Regions from separate parts of the Robertmurraya beringensis genome, predicted to be linked through region 4. Evidence: predicted binding sites of a transcription regulator. Region 4 holds the regulator's gene; each other region holds the start of a gene.
What was found. The regulator Rex, encoded in region 4, represses fermentation and respiration genes when NADH is low (regulators of the CRP and FNR family bind a similar motif). The targets are predictions, from matches to a motif close to TTGTGAAATATTTCACAA.

Region 1 (4,282 bases), on a different contig from region 4:
CGAAAGCAACGCACATTAAGAAAGGTAGACCAGAGTTACTTGGCATATGAATTTCTTCTATTTCTTCGTCTTTTAATGTAAGACCTTCATTGTTCTTTTTCATATACCAGAATACATCTAAAGATTTTACTTCTGGTAGTTTAGCAAAGTTATAGTGTTGAACAGGTGAAGCTGTTGCCCATTCGAGTGTTCTAGCATCCCATGGGTCACTTGAAATGTTACGATCGGCATAACGAATGCTCCAATAAATATTGTAGCAGAACACTGCGAAACCTGCTGCTAAGATAACTGATCCAATTGCAGATAATAAGAATAGAGGTGCAAATCCTGACTCAGCAGAGAAGGTATAAGCACGTCTAACAGCTCCATTTAGACCTAGGAAGAACATAGGCATGAACGTTACGTTAAATCCGATTACAAATAACCAGAAATGCCATTTTCCTAATTTTTCGTTTAACATGAAACCAAACATTTTTGGCCACCAGTAGTAAAGTCCAGCAAATACCGCAAAAACAACACCTGGAATTAATACATAGTGGAAGTGAGCAACTAAGAATAAAGTATTATGGTACTGATAATCAGCAGCACCCATCGCAAGCATTACACCTGTTACTCCACCAATAACAAAGTTTGGAACAAAGGCTAAGGACCAAAGCATAGCCGTAGTCATCTTAATTCGACCTTTACGCATTGTAAACAACCAGTTAAACATTTTAACACCCGTCGGAACGGCAATCATCATTGTTGTAATAGAGAAGAATGAGTTGACTAAAGCGCCAGATCCCATTGTGTAGAAATGGTGAACCCATACAAGCATACTTAGCACAGCGATGGCAACGATTGAAACAACCATCGATTTGTAACCGTAAAGCTGTTTGCGAGAAAATGTCGAAATAATCTCAGAAAACATCCCGAAAGCAGGGAGGATAACAATATATACTTCAGGGTGTCCCCATAGCCAGAACAAGTTAGCCCAAAGCATGTCAGATCCACCAGCAGCTACTGTAAAGAAGTGTGTACCGTACAAGCGGTCAAATGTCATTAACGCAAGTGCAACCGTAAAAATTGGGAATGCGGCTACGATAATAACGGAAGTGATTAGCGTTGTCCATGTGAACATAGGCATTCTCATTAATGTCATGCCTTTTGTACGCATTTTTAAAATCGTTACGATAAAGTTAATACCAGTCATCAAAGTTCCTAGACCAGCAATCTGCAATGATATAGCATAGTAGTTATTCCCGATTCCTGGGCTGAATTCTTTACCTGCAAGAGGGAAGTAAGAAGTCCATCCTGCATCTGGGGCACCACCAACAACGAATGCGATATTAAACAGCATCGCACCGCTGAAAAATAACCAGAAACTTAATGCATTCAGTTGAGGGAACGCTACGTCTCTTGCTCCTATTTGAAGCGGAATAACAACGTTCATTAAACCGATTAAGAATGGCATAGCCATAAATAAAATCATGATAACACCATGAGCAGTAAATACTTCATTATAATGCTGTGCGTCTAGAAAGCTCATTTCTGGACGAGATGTTTGAGCTTTCATCATTAGTCCATCCATACCGCCACGGAAGAACATAAGTACAGCGGCTACGATATACATGATTCCAATACGTTTATGGTCAACGGTAGTAATCCATTCACGCCATAGCCAGTTCCATTTTTTTAGATACGTAATACCACCAATAATTCCTAGAGAAGTTAATAAAATAGCAATCTGTGAACCTAGGATAATTGGATCTCCCGTAATCAGAATTTCATCCCACTTAATGCCCACTATGGTCACCTCCATGGTCTTCTTTATTATTTTCTACATCAGTAGTCTCTTTTTCATTAGAATTTTCTTCTTCCTGGTCAAAAATCTTTCCTTGATACCCATGGTAACGATAGTCTTCAGGGTCAGTCACCAGCTCAGAATCGTGATCCGCGTGGTTAATCCAAGCTAAGTGCGTGTTGGAATAAGTTAAACGACCAAGATGTGTTGGTTTCAGTAGTTCCATGTACTTCTCTTCTGTAAGCTCAGGAGCTGTTTCTTTAACTTCTTTTACCCATGCATCATACTCTTCATCGGTCTGAGAAAGTACTTCAAATTCCATTTGAGCGTATCCGCGTCCGTTGAAGTTTGTGTTTCTACCCATATATGAACCAGGATTGTCAGCAACTAAATAAAGTTCCGTTTCCATTTTATTCATTGAGTATTTTTGTCCACCTAAAGCTGGCACCCAGAAAGATTGCATTGTTCCTGCCGATGTTAATTTAAACAATATAGGAGTATCTTCTGGAATGTTCACGTAGTTAATTGTTTCAATTCCTTCTTCTGGATATGAGAATATCCATTTCCAGTCTGCAGACGTGACGTGAATAACGATCGGTTCTTTCTCCTCATATCCTGCAGGAACATCTTCTAAGTCATACAATGTTGTAACCGTTGGAATCGTTAAAGCGATAACGATTAAAATAGGTATAGCTGTCCAGACGATTTCTAATACGGTACTACCGTGTTCTTCTGGGGGCTCATAACCCATGTTTTCTGGCTTTTCTCTATATTTCCAAACAATATAGCCAAATAAACCAAATACGACAACTACGACTAAAAGCATCCACATTAAAGACCAATTAATTAACTCCATGATACTTCTAGCTACTGGTCCTTGAGGCTGAAATACAACCATTTCACAACCGCTTAAAAATAATAATGGTACGGCTGTTACAAGGGATAGAAATAGCATTTTCAACTTCAATTGTTTCATCTCCTTCTTATATAACATCAGGTTTGTGTTTTGTTTCACAAGGAAAATTAGAGTTTACCACAAAAAGATATTTTTGTATAACAAAATGTTCGTTTTTTCACAATTGGCATTTTGTCTATAATTCTTAAGGTGAAAATCTATCTACTTCCTAATTACCACTATGTAGATGATAATAACATGTTAAAGAAGATTGATTTGTGACAAAAATAGTAAGGAAAATAATGTTAGGGTGGAAAAGTGAGGAGAAATGTTGATATATCAAGGGTTTTTTAATATATCTTTATCCGTTGTAAATTTCGACAATTTTGTGACATGGTGTCATAATTCATTCATATTTAGAGGAAAACGATTACATAAAATAGGGGGTGAACAAAATAAAAACCAGGCTCCTTTAGCCTGATTTATTGATACGGTAAGATAAAGAGTTCCTGATTTTTTTCCACTCAGAATATAAAACCTCGTCATAAGTATGAAAGTTTTGTTTAGATAATTCATTTTTCAACCACTGTTCACTTAGTCCCGCTTCTTTGAGATTCCCATACAGTACTTCTCCATCAAGAATTAACGTCGTGGGAATTGATGCTTCCTCAGCTTGGATGTTTAAATCATCTAAAGTGGGTGGCCTATTTGGGGATTTCGGTAAAACACTAATACTTCCATTCGTCTCAAGGATTGCATACTGAACTTCCTGCAGTGAAAAATATCCTTGTTGCCTAACTAAACTTTGCAATTGATTTATATCGAGTTTGGCCTTTTTTAGCGTTTCATATTTTATAAAACCATTATGAATAACGATATTAGGTTCACCTTCAAGTGCTTTTCTCGTCTTTTTGAATTTCTGAGTGATAATCTCGACTCCATAAATTAAACCACCCCAAACAATCGTGCTGAATACGATTTCCACCCAGGTTGTTTCATGGTCATAAACGGCATTGCCAATTAATTCACCTAGGATAAGAGCGGAAATAAAATCAAACGGTGTGATTTGTGATAGTTGAGTTTTCCCAAGCGCCTTTACTAATATAAATAGCATGAAAAAACCTAGTATTAATTCTGATGCAACAGTTAAATAATGTGTCATATCAAATAACTCCTATTCAAATAGTAGGGGATTTTCTTATTATTAATGCTCAACGTCATCGAGAAAAGGAAGGTTAACGTAATAATACATGGCCCCCATGAGGATACTCCCCCCAATAAGATTGCCAATGGTAACAGGGATGAGATTATGAATCACTCCTGCAAAAGAGATCGTTCCAGGATGGTTTAGGACAAGTGCGATTGCGAACGTACACATATTGGCAATACTGTGCTCATATCCAGAGATAAAGAAGCAAAAAACAAATAATATCATGACGAATAGCTTGGCACCATTCTCTTTCATTCCCATAGGAATAAAGAAAGCTAGACAAACAAGCCAGTTACAAAGAATAGCTCTAAAGAAAAGTTCCATTGTTGGGACATGCATTTTTTTCTCAACTACACTTAATAAAAAACTATTTACAGAAGTCTCCGCAAATAAT
Region 2 (4,282 bases), on a different contig from region 4:
GGCTCACTTATGTTTGCATCACATGACCATCAGTTCATTCAAACGATTGCCAACAGAATTATTGAAATTACTCCAAATGGTATCGTTGATAAGCAAATGACTTATGATGAATATCTCGAAAATAGTGAGATCCAAAAACAAGTAGAAGAAATGTATAAATAAAACTAAAAGAGAGCCAATTGGCTCTCTTTTAATGTCTTTTTGTTTTTCGTCTTGCACTATCTTTTTTTGTCCCAGCCATTTCATTTTCTGTTGTGCCTTGTCCTTCAACTTGCGGAGAACTTAATCCAACAGTAGAAGGATCTTTTTTTCGATTTGACATAATGAAAACACCTCCACTGTTAATTTTTAATATTTAGATGGTTTTTATCCGCTCTATAAGACAACTTTTTTAAAATTGTTTCCTCATTGTTTCATCCATTCAAAATACGTTTTCTCCACATTCCTAAGAATGCTCCAATTAACGCAAATCCTAATCCAATTGATATGGCTTTCATCATAATAGGTGTAGATTTATCACTTGGTTTGGTTTCTCCTATGATAGAAGCAGTCTTTGGAGAAGTTTTGATTTTATATTTTGCTAAAGAGATCGTTTGAATCTTGTTGTTCGAGGAATCATATACGGTTAAGTCTCCCTCTTTTGTTACATCTACTACAGTAGAATCAGTAAGAGGCTCTGTTATATATAACGGATCTGTCACAACAAACTTATCCTTCTCATTTTCAAAAGTTGTATTCACAGGAATTGTTGAAGTTTTAAAGTTAGAAAATCCAAAGCTTAGCAAATTAATTGTATCATTATATATATCACGTTTATACGTTGCCCCTAAACCAATGACTGTTAATCCAAGTTGACCATTAGAAGCAGTTGTTGCTAACGTTTGCCTTGATTCATTCACAAAACCCGTCTTACCACCTGTAATACCTTCGAATGGAATTTCTCCCTTCAGTAGTAAATGATGTGTTAGTAAGGTTGTATCCCATGATTGACCATCCCATTCCAAATCTTTTGTTCCGAAAATTTCTTTAAATGTTTCATTCTTTAGTGCGTAATTCGTGATTAGCCCTAAATCATACGCTGTTGTATAGTGGTTTTCATCAAAAAGTCCATGCGGGTTCGTGAAATGAGTATCCTTAACACCAACCTCATTTCTTAGAAATTCATTGATGTGTTTTTCGTATGTGTCCATACTGCCGTCAATATGAAGGGCAATAGCTGCAGCTGCATCATTTCCTGAATTAATAAGCATCCCTTGAATTAATTTCTTTAGTGTAACTTCTTCTCCCTCATTTAAATATACTTTTGTTCCCTCAACTTCAATAGCCTCATTATTTACTTTTACTATTTCATCTACTTTTGCAGATTGAATTGCGTAAATGGCAGTTGCAATTTTTGTTAAACTAGCAGGATACATACGTTCATGCTCGTTTTTTGAGTAAAGGACCGCATTGGATTGTGAGTCCATTAATATTACCGAATCGCTTATAATGGACAGCTCGTCCATTTCGTCAGCAAACACTTGATTTGAACTTAATGCAAGGATAGTTAGAAAAATAAAAGATAGTTTTTTAAACACTGTATGCACACACCTTGTTTGAAATCAGTCTTTTTCGATTGTACCAAAAAATTTAGCATGTAAGCGTATAAATTATGCATTTGTTACGAAATTGAAAAACTAGGTAATATTTCGTGCTTTATAACGAAAAACCGATACTTAGGTCGTAAATTTACATTCATAGAAAAAGTATAGACAAGTTTCCATTACCTTGATGCATATAAATTAGTAGAAATAAATTTTTTGGAGGGGTACGATGCAGTTTCTAGTAGTCAAAAAACGTTCTCTAATATTTTCACTTCTTTTGTTAGGTTTGGTTTTCTCCGCCTCCCTTTGGATTTATTTAAACATGGGAAGCGAGGCAGTCGTTCAAACATCAGTAAATGATTCTACGAGAGAAATTCATTTAGTCACTGGCGAGTTTGAAGCGACTACTAAAGATGGAAAAGAAATTGAAGCCTATCGCTTTGACCCGGGGACCATCTTTCTACAAAAGGGTGAGAAGGTAAAATTAAAGATTATGGGAATAAACGGTGCTAATCATCCATTTATTATTGAAGGCACAGACATTAGCGGTAAAATTCTTCAAGGAGAAGAAACTGAACTAGATCTTCAGTTTCAAAAGAAGGGTGTCTATCGATTGGTTTGCTTAACCCACCATGATTCAGATTCAAACGGACCAATGACAGCCTATATCGTTGTAAATTAACACTTGTTGACGATTGTGTGTAAAACGCACAGTCGTTTTTTATGTTCCACCAAACTGTCAAAATATCTACATAACCTAATTGACCACGAAGAGATTTCTCACGTTACAATAGTGATATTAAAAATAACTTTTTGTATAACAGATTTTATTTTTCATCAAATCATTATAGTACAGTTTTCTTTTTTTACTATTCCATCACATAACAAACCTCTGAAAAACCTAATGTTCATAACATTGTCAAAATGTCACCTAGATTATGTGATGTATTTCACTAATTATCTGTTATACTTCAAGTATGATGTATTTGTATCATCTGTTATATAAATATTTACTAAGAGGTGGACTCAAATGGAACAGTGGAAAGGTTTTTCAGAAGGCACTTGGAGTAAAGAAGTAAACGTTAGAGACTTTATACTAAGAAACTTTAAAACGTACGAAGGAAATGATTCCTTCCTTGCAGGCCCTACTGAGGCAACAACAAAATTATGGGATCAAGTAATGGATTTAACAAAACAAGAAAGAGAAAACGGTGGCGTCCTTGATATGGATACCGAAATCGTATCTACCATTGTTTCTCATGGCGCAGGCTACTTAAATCAAGATTTAGAAAAAGTAGTGGGTGTCCAAACTGACAAACCGTTCAAACGCTCCCTACAGCCATTTGGCGGAATTCGTATGGCACAACAATCATGTGAATCTTATGGTTTTGAGTTAAATAAGGATGTTGAAAAAATCTTTACTGACTATCGTAAAACACATAACCAAGGTGTATTCGATGCTTACACCGATGAAATGAAAATGGCACGTAAGGTTGGTATCATTACAGGTTTACCGGATGCATACGGACGTGGCCGTATTATCGGTGACTACCGACGTATTGCTTTATATGGTGTAGACTTCTTAATTCAAGAAAAGAAAAAGGATCTAGCTGGTACTACTTCAGTTATGAAGGAATCTGTTATTCAGCTTCGTGAAGAATTGTCAGAGCAGGTTCGTGCCCTTAACGAATTAAAAAAATTAGCTGCAAGCTACGGATTTGATATTTCTAGACCAGCTACTACAGCTACAGAAGCTTTCCAATGGCTATACTTTGGATACTTGGCAGCAATTAAAGAACAAAACGGAGCTGCAATGAGTCTAGGGCGCGTTTCAACTTTCTTAGATATTTATATTGAAAGAGATTTAGAAAACGGTGTACTTACAGAGCAAGAGGCACAAGAATTGGTTGATCACTTCGTTATGAAGCTACGTCTTGTAAAATTTGCTCGTACTCCTGACTATAACGAACTATTTAGTGGAGACCCAACGTGGGTAACGGAGTCAATCGGTGGTGTAGCAAATGACGGACGTGCATTAGTAACGAAAAACTCTTTCCGTTTCTTGCATACTCTTACTAATCTAGGACCGGCACCAGAACCAAACTTAACAGTACTTTGGTCTACTCGCCTTCCTGAAGGCTTCAAAAAGTTCTGTGCGAAAATGTCAATCGAAACAAGTTCAATTCAATATGAAAATGACGATATTATGCGCCCAGAATGGGGCGATGATTACGGAATTGCATGCTGTGTATCAGCAATGGAAATTGGTAAGCAAATGCAGTTCTTCGGTGCTCGTGCAAACCTTGCAAAAGCACTGCTATATGCGATCAATGGTGGTAAAGACGAAAAACATAAACTTCAAGTAGCTCCAGAGTTCTCCCCTATCACTTCTGAAGTACTAGACTATGAAGAAGTAATGGCGAAATTTGATTCTACCATGGATTGGTTAGCTGGTCTTTACATTAATACACTAAACATCATCCACTATATGCATGATAAGTATAGCTATGAAAGAATTGAGATGGCTCTTCACGATACAAACATTCTTCGTACTATGGCAACAGGTATTGCTGGACTAAGTGTTGTTGCTGACTCATTAAGTGCGATAAAATACGCTCAAGTTCGTCCCGTTCGTGACGAAAACGGTATTGCTGTTGACTTTGAAATAGAAGGCGACTTCCCTAAATACGGAAACAATG
Region 3 (4,282 bases), on a different contig from region 4:
AATTAAAAATGCTACAAGTTGGAAAATGACATCTCCACTATTAAACAATGGTTCTCCAGCAGCCGCACCTAATACAAAAAGGCTTGTTGACACGCAATTCACTCCTTTCGAGAAACATTCAACATCAAAAATTTATCATTTAATAACACGACATTTAATAATTGTACATAAAGGAAAGGCGAAGTTTCTCAAGGAATGATCTTCGCCAAGTTTTTGAAAATCTATTTATATAGACACTATTTAATTACTATTGTCCAACTACCATAAAGGCAATTACAACGGCCATGATTGGAATCGCTTCTACGAATGCAACCCCGATGAACATTGTTGTTTGAAGCATTCCACGAGCTTCTGGTTGGCGAGCAATCCCCTCAACCGTACGTGAAACGATCATACCATTCCCTAAACCTGCACCTAATGCTGCTAAACCAATTGCGATTGCTGCTGCTATAGCACCCATTTCTAATTTCCTCCTTATTGTATATAAAAGTTAGTTTTTGTTCATTGAATGAACATTATATTATTAATGGTCGGAACTGACTTTGTGAGACAAGTAGACCATTGTTAATAAAGTAAAGATAAACGCTTGGATAGAACCAACAAAAATAGAGAAACCTTGCCAAACAATTGTTGGTAGTATTGCAATTAAATGTCCTGTAACACCTGTTGCAAGTGTTCCAGCGAGTAGTGTTAGCAGAATCTCCCCTGCGTAGATATTTCCATAAAGACGCAAACCTAATGTAAGTGTGTTGGAGAATTCCTCAATAATTTTTAGTGGGAACAGAAACCCTACTGGCCTAAAATAATCTCGCCCGTACTCTTTCGCTCCTTTGATCTTGACACCATAATAGTGCGATAACGCAACTACCATAACAGCTAGTGTTAAGGTGATAACTGGATCTGCGGTTGGAGATTTCCACCAAAGCTCATGGTCGTACACAATAGCAAAAGGTAACCCTAGCATATTCGAAACAAATATGTACATGATTAAGGTTAATCCCAAAATATGAAATCTTCCGCCGGTCTCCCAATCCATAGAGCCTTTAATAATACCTTTTACAAAATCCATGACCCACTCTAAAAAGTTTTGCATTCCTGTGGGCTTCATTTCTAGCTTACGAGTCGCCAATAAGGCAATTAGAAACACAATAACACTTGCGACTGTAATCATTACAACGTTTGAAAGATTAAAGTATAATCCTAAAATCTTGACTATAGGAGCTTCATGACTCAACTGTATTCACCTCTCTTCCCCGCTATTTACGTAAAAATTTAAATGATTGGAAAAGTATATCTATCATAATGACTATATAAGATGTCATTAATCCTAATATCACGCTGTAAAAATGAAGTAAATCAGGATATTCCATTGCTATCATTACCGCTACAACAGCTGTAGCCATCCTTGAAAACATCCCTAACGAGCGGACCGTTTCTCCTTTTTGAATGGTCTCACCAAATCGGTCAATTCTTCTATTAAGTAGCCACATATTAAACAAGCTAAGGCTAGTCCCAAATGCAAGACCTAAAAAAACAGTTTGGTAGGAAGTAAACCCCCAGCCCAGAGCATAGAAAGCCATTAAAAAGAATAGCCATTTTCTTTGACGTATGTAAATTCCTTTTGTTTCTGGCATTGACATTAATCTCCCGAAAAAAAATGTTGGATGAGTTTAATTGTAGAATAGACCCCTGTAGCTAAACCGAGTAGCAATCCGATAATTAAAAAAAGCGGCTCGGTGTCAAGTGTACGGTCAAGCCATCTTCCGGCAAAAATGCCTATTAATACGGAGCCTACCAACTGCGAAAGAATCCCCGACATTAACGCCATTGCTTGATATGGACGACGGTTTTTTTGATTCATTTCAGGCACGTCCTTTTAAAGAGACTGGTAGATAGAAGATTGTTTTTCGCAATGGATTTTTCGGGGTTAGGAAAACTATATTTATACAGTACCCATGTTGAAAACCCTATCATTAATACCCTTTGTAAGCATACAATAGGCACTTGTCAATGTCAATTAGTTTGGAGTGAAAAAGTTCACAATTCAAACAATGGAAATTCTTGTTCACATTATGTTCAAAAAGTTTTTTATTTTCCTATTGCAAATGGAGGGAGCGTTGTTCTCACTCCCTCTTTTCCTTACCGTTCTTTCACTTTCGAGACAGCAATCCCTGTTTCAACCATATCTTCTTTACCAGCTTTTTTCGCAAAAACCTTTGCTAAGTATAATCCATTTTCTGGTAATTTTTCCACTGGAATGTCCATCTTTAGCATTCCTCTTGCGACATTCCGTTTCCAATCTAAAAATTTAACGAACCGATATGTGTCTGGATCAAAAAGAGCAATTCCAAATTCATCTGCTCCACCCGGTAAATACACTTCGTAATGATACACCCCATGTTTATCTCCAGGACCAAATTCAAACCCCATAATACGCGGGTAATCCGGTTCCTCTAAAACATACAGATAGGGCACACTTACTTTTTGAGATCCTGCCATGATGGTCAAATGGCCTTCATGTATTTTTTTATTTAGTTCACTTGGGTCCACACTCATCGTTACTTCCACCGTTTTTTCTTTTCCCGCATCTACAGAAAAAGCAAGAGGCAGCTCAAACTGTATTCCGTCCCTTTGATGAGGAACTTCAAAACGATAGGTCATACGACGGTCGCTTACATTTTTAAACGTCAGCTGCTGGGTATGCTCATGCTGCCTTTCTACTAACTTAAACTTCCCAAATTGCAGGGAAGCAGGCTTTACGAGCGTACTTGTTTGGATCGCTTCAGGAATTCTTATTCTTCCAGCACCTTGCTCATACGTTTTATAAGGGACTTTTTTTCCATCTACTATTGGAATAGCCGTATTCATGAGCGCGGCCTTGATCTCTTCCGGTCCCCAATCTGGATGAGCTTGCTTGATTAGAGCTGCGGCTCCAGCCACATGCGGGGCCGCCATACTTGTTCCTTGAAGAGCTAAGTATCCCCCTGGAATCGTGCTCGTTATCGCTACTCCCGGTGCGACCACATCCGGCTTAATCTCCCAAGTCGAAGTAACAGGTCCTCTCGAACTAAAACTAGCAAGCAAGTCCTTTTCTTCTATTATATTTGTTGTTGCAAGGATTTTTTGGCTAGCCATTGATTTAACGATGTCTAAACCGAGCTCCCTAGACATGGTGGCAACCGGAATATCAATCGGACGATCGAGATTTCCAGCAAACTCACCATTCATATTATTAAAAATAATCACAGCGACTGCACCAGCTTCCTGTGCATACCATGCTTTTTCCGAAAAGGTTAGTTCCCCTCTTTGAATAAGAGCTATTTTTCCAGCAACATTGGCAAGGTCTTCTTTTTTCCCAAGCTTTCCATATGCCACTTCATACGACCGATCAAGCTTCCAATCTATAGAGCCCTGCATCGGTTCGAGCCTTAAAGTTTCTTTCCTTCCATCGATCTTGAGATAAGGAACCTTCAAAATGGGTGTGGAGGCACCAACTGATATGGCTTTTGATGCCGTACCAGGAGAACCAACCGTCCACATATTCGGTCCCGAGTTTCCAGAAGAAGTTACCGCTGTGATCCCGTTCTCCACCGCTTTATTTAATGCGAGCGATATGGGTAAATCCGGACCATTCACATTGTTTCCTAGTGAGAGATTCAAAATATCTACTTTATCTTTGATTGCCTTGTCAATGGCAGCAAGCACTTGTTCCGTTGTTCCTGATCCACCCGGTCCAAGCGCACGATAGGCAATAATCTTTGCGTCAGGTGCGACTCCTTGGATCTTTCCATTTGCCGCAATAATGCCGGCCACATGCGTCCCATGTAAGGTACTTTGGCCGTACATACCCTTCGTTTCCATCGGATCATCATCAATATCGACGAGATCATAGCCCCTTTTATAGCTTCGTCTTAAGTCAGGATGATGGTAATCAATCCCTGTATCAATAACCCCGACGGTGATCCCCTTTCCGGTAAGCCGTTCGTCTTTCGGATCAAAGTATCCTCGCACTTCCTCTGTACCAATGATTTCTATATTCGATTCTGACTGCACGCTGTAGGTTGTCACTGGAGAAACTGACTCGACTTTGGACGTTTGTGCGAGCTTATCAAGAGATCCCTTCGTCCCTTTAACCGAAAAGCCATTCAGAGCCTCGGTGAAAATATGACGGAGCTCAAGGTCAGGGTATGGTTCGATGAGTTGTTTGATTTGCTCTTCTGTCGCAAGTGTTGGTAGTGTCACGATCGCGACTTTTTCCGTTGTGAGGGGTTCTTCTGGGATG
Region 4 (4,282 bases):
AATTTCTTTTCAAGAACCACGTTACGTCCTTTTGGTCCTAATGTTACTTTTACCGCATTTGCAAGTGCATCTACCCCACGAAGCATCGAGCGGCGTGCGTCTTCACTAAACTTAATTTCTTTAGCCATTGTAAAATACCCTCCTCGAGTTTTTTCAATCTATTCTGTCTTCGTTTAGTTTTTAAATAAGAAAATCTCTACTCTTATCCAAGAATAGCAAGAATATCGTTTTCACGTAGAATTAAGTACTCTTTTCCTTCGTACTTCACTTCTGTGCCAGCGTATTTTGAGAAGATAATGCGGTCGTCCACAGAAACTTCAAGAGCTACACGCTCACCGCTTTCAAGTACGCGGCCAGTGCCGACAGCAACTACTTTGCCTTCTTGAGGCTTCTCTTTAGCAGAGTCTGGTAGTACAATACCGCTTGCCGTTTTTTCTTCCGTTTCAACTAGCTCAATTACAATGCGATCACCTAGTGGCTTTAACAAGTGAAACAACCTCCTCAAATATATGAAAGATTTTTATTATTAGCACTCACTTAACTAGAGTGCTAACACAACTATTATATTAATGAATCTCTACCTTTTTTGCAAGCGAGAAACCGCTTTTTTTTATAAATTTTTTGTAAAAGTCCCCCCATAACTTGTTAATTGTACAACCTTACTAAGTATGTACTTTTCCACCTATTCTATCCATATAATGCTAAAATACGGACGATAATTCTTCTTATTTGATACAACCTGATGTTTACGAGTAGAATAACTATATTGGATGGAAAAGGAGACTTGTTTTGAAACGTGAATATTGGATTATATTAATTGCTTATATTGCTATGCAGCTTTCAAGCTTTATTGGTGTCCCTATCACCTCTCTGATACTAGAACTGATTGGTTTTGAAACCCATCACTCTCAAGGGTTCGCAGGGGTCACTTGGCTTGTCATAAGCTTTTCGCTCACACTTGTGATTGTCCTGATGTTGTTGCGTAATGAGATGGTAAACACAAATGAAGTAAGAAGCGGAGCCAGCTTAGGCCGATCGATCCTTTGGTCTATCACAGGTGTCTTTCTTGCCCTATTTGCCCAAGCCTTTGCTGCAAATATTGAACGTTTGATTGGTATTGATGTTGGTTCTGAAAATACGCAACAGATTCTACGCATCATTGAGTCCTTTCCTATTATGATTGTCGTGAGCTCAGTGATTGGTCCTATATTAGAAGAAATTGTTTTTCGTAAGATCATTTTTGGGGCTTTTTATAAGCGATTTAACTTTTTTCTATCAGCCTTGCTTAGCTCCGTTATTTTTTCTTTTGCCCATATGGAGCCGGAGCACACTCTACTTTATTCCGCAATGGGATTCACCTTTGCGTATTTGTATGTAAAAACCAATCGGATTCTCGTTCCGATCGTTGCTCACGTATCGATGAATACGTTCGTTGTTCTTGTGCAATCCGTATTTAAGGAAGACTTAGAAAAATTAATCAAACAAGCAGAACAAATGCAAAGCTTTATTGGAGGATTCTTCTTATGAGACAGTCACCTTTATTTTCAGGAATTATATACATCATCTTAGGTGCTCTGTTCACAGTGTTTGCCATACAGGACTTACAGCAAAATGGAGAGTGGGGCTTTTTCACCTACCTGCTTGTCTTGCTAGCGACCTTTGATATTGGTTCAGGCATTCGGATGATTCTTTTACATTTTAAAATTAAAGAGATCAAGAAAGAGCAAAAGAAATAGCCGCTCCACTAAGGGGCGGCTTACTGTTTATTCTTCTACCATTTCTTCATCCATTGAATAATGCTTTAAAAAGTACACCAGTGACTGTAACTCAATAGCCAGATCAATATGGTGAACCCTGATGGATGAGGGAACCGTTAATCGGGCCGGGGTAAAGTTTAAAATGCCTCTCACCGATCCTTGAACCATTCGATCGGTAATGGATTGTGCAACCGGTGCTGGAACCGTTAATATCGCGACCTGAATGTCTTCTTTTTCAATAACTTCTTCTAGATCATCCATATGGTAGACGGGCACTTCACCAATTTTTGTGCCTACCTTCTCTTCTATCACATCAAATGCAACCGCAATTTTGGTATTATTATTCTTTAAGAAGTTATAGTTTAAAAATGCTGTCCCAAGATTCCCGACCCCAATTAACGCAACCTTCGTTAATTCATCTTGGTCGAGTGTTTTACGGAAAAAGGATAATAAATAGTTTACATTGTAACCGTATCCCTTTTTACCTAAGGCTCCAAAGTATGAAAAATCTCTTCGGATTGTTGCAGAATCGACCTTCACCGCCTCACTTAGTTCAGCCGATGAAACGCGTTGCTTTCCTGATGAGTGTAAACTATTTAAAAAGCGATAATACAATGGTAGTCTTTTCGCCGTTGCTTGTGGGATTTTCATTGATTCATTACTCATCGTTCTTCCCCTACCTTCTACCTTTAACTAATATAGTCTCTCTTCTCTCTTAAAGTCACCGTTTTTACCACCTGTCTTTTCAACCAGGTATGTTTTCCCGATAACCATTCCTTTATCTACTGCTTTACACATATCATACACGGTAAGCGCGCAAACAGAAGCAGCTGTTAACGCTTCCATTTCTACACCTGTATTCCCTTTTGTCTTTACACTAGCAGAAATATGTAGAGTATGGCAATTGTTATCTGATTCCCAATCAAAAGAAATATCAACACCTGTGAGTGGAATAGGGTGACACATTGGAATAATATCCCATGTTTTTTTACTAGCCATAACAGCTGCAACCTGTGCGACTGCTAACACATCCCCCTTTTTCATTTGGTTATGTGTGATTCGATCATATATCTCTTGATTAACTGTGATACTAGAGTGGGCAATGGCCGTCCGTACCGTTTCGGGCTTATCACTCACATCTACCATTTTTGCTCTGCCTTCTTTATTAAAATGAGTGAACTCTGACATCTATTATACACCTCTTTCAAAATCATACACTATTTTCCTCATTTTGTGTGAAAACATTGTAACATAGTTCACAACTCATATCATTGCTCATCCGTATTGAATGCGATACACTAACCGTAGAAGTATAGAGGTGAAATCAATGATACTACTACAAGTAAACCAGCTTTCCAAGTCTTATGGGGCTGACCTTATTTTATCGAATATAAAACTAGAAGTTCAAACAAGAGACCGTATTGCCTTAGTAGGTAGAAACGGGGCCGGGAAATCTACATTACTCAAGATTATTGCCGATCACCTTTCCTATGAATCAGGTGATTTAATCAAGCCCAAACATGTAACGATCGGGTACTTGGCTCAGAACACAGGTCTTGTTTCCGGATTATCCATTTGGGAAGAAATGCTTACCGTGTTTGAACATGTCATGAAACAAGAGCGGGAACTTCGTAAGCTTGAGGAAAAAATGGCTGATCCTACCGTATTTGAAGATGCTACTTTGTACGAGCGAACAATCAAGGAATATGACCATCTCCAAAATGAGTTTAAGGAGAATGGGGGCTACCAGTACGAGTCAGATATACGTTCTGTCCTACATGGCTTGAACTTCCACTCATTCGATTACTCTACGAAAATTGATAGCTTAAGTGGTGGCCAGAAAACTCGTTTAGCTCTTGCGAAGTTGTTATTAACCAAGCCTGATATTCTTATCTTGGACGAACCTACCAACCATTTAGATATCGATACGTTGTCTTGGCTAGAGCAATATCTTACTGGCTACTCAGGTGCCATCTTAATCGTATCCCACGATCGCTACTTTTTAGACAAAGTGGTCAATCAAGTGTACGAAATTTCTAGGAATCAAATCAGCAAATTCTCAGGAAACTACAGCTCTTATCTTGAACAAAAAGCCGAAAACTACGAGCGTGATCTCAAACAATACGAGAAACAACAAGATGAAATAGCCAAACTACAGGACTTTATTCAAAAAAATCTTGCTCGTGCATCGACCACCAAGCGAGCCCAAAGTAGAAGGAAGACGCTTGAGAGAATGCAAGTTATGGACAAACCTCTTGGAGATGAAAAGTCCGCCTCCTTCGGTTTTGATATTGAAAAGCAAAGTGGCAATGAAGTGTTAAATGTCCACTCCCTAGCAGTTGGTTATCATGATGAACGAATAGCTGAGGAACTTTCCCTCCGAATTACTAGAGGAGATTCCGTTGCCTTAGTTGGACCAAATGGGATTGGAAAATCAACCTTACTCAAAACCATCCAAGGTACGTTACAACCGGTAGAAGGACAAGTTCATTACGGCTCCAATGTTAGCATTGGCTATTATGACC

Region 1: the regulator Rex is predicted to act here: its motif matches at 2,783-2,800, upstream of qoxA (cytochrome aa3 quinol oxidase subunit II).
Region 2: the regulator Rex is predicted to act here: its motif matches at 2,522-2,539, upstream of pflB (formate C-acetyltransferase).
Region 3: the regulator Rex is predicted to act here: its motif matches at 2,026-2,043, upstream of ACFFHF_RS11365 (AtpZ/AtpI family protein).

What each region holds. Positions count from the first base shown of each region.
Region 1 covers NZ_JBHLUU010000113.1:26,126-30,407, reverse strand. Annotated here, with positions in the region: gene qoxB (cytochrome aa3 quinol oxidase subunit I) at 1-1,786, opposite strand, end outside; gene qoxA (cytochrome aa3 quinol oxidase subunit II) at 1,776-2,744, opposite strand; gene ACFFHF_RS16865 (DUF421 domain-containing protein) at 3,151-3,840, opposite strand; gene ACFFHF_RS16860 (formate/nitrite transporter family protein) at 3,883-4,282, opposite strand, start outside.
Region 2 covers NZ_JBHLUU010000122.1:48,000-52,281, reverse strand. Annotated here, with positions in the region: gene ACFFHF_RS20180 (ABC-F family ATP-binding cassette domain-containing protein) at 1-162, shown strand, start outside; gene ACFFHF_RS20175 (YuzL family protein) at 191-322, opposite strand; gene ACFFHF_RS20170 (D-alanyl-D-alanine carboxypeptidase family protein) at 414-1,577, opposite strand; gene ACFFHF_RS20165 (cupredoxin domain-containing protein) at 1,813-2,265, shown strand; gene pflB (formate C-acetyltransferase) at 2,614-4,282, shown strand, end outside.
Region 3 covers NZ_JBHLUU010000032.1:159,886-164,167, forward strand. Annotated here, with positions in the region: gene atpF (F0F1 ATP synthase subunit B) at 1-93, opposite strand, end outside; gene atpE (F0F1 ATP synthase subunit C) at 248-460, opposite strand; gene atpB (F0F1 ATP synthase subunit A) at 524-1,234, opposite strand; gene ACFFHF_RS11360 (ATP synthase subunit I) at 1,257-1,634, opposite strand; gene ACFFHF_RS11365 (AtpZ/AtpI family protein) at 1,640-1,861, opposite strand; gene ACFFHF_RS11370 (S8 family serine peptidase) at 2,140-4,282, opposite strand, start outside.
Region 4 covers NZ_JBHLUU010000101.1:23,496-27,777, forward strand. Annotated here, with positions in the region: gene groL (chaperonin GroEL) at 1-128, opposite strand, end outside; gene groES (co-chaperone GroES) at 203-487, opposite strand; gene ACFFHF_RS14220 (CPBP family glutamic-type intramembrane protease) at 790-1,527, shown strand; gene ACFFHF_RS14225 (YdiK family protein) at 1,524-1,736, shown strand; gene ACFFHF_RS14230 (redox-sensing transcriptional repressor Rex) at 1,764-2,423, opposite strand; gene moaC (cyclic pyranopterin monophosphate synthase MoaC) at 2,451-2,945, opposite strand; gene ACFFHF_RS14240 (ABC-F family ATP-binding cassette domain-containing protein) at 3,085-4,282, shown strand, end outside.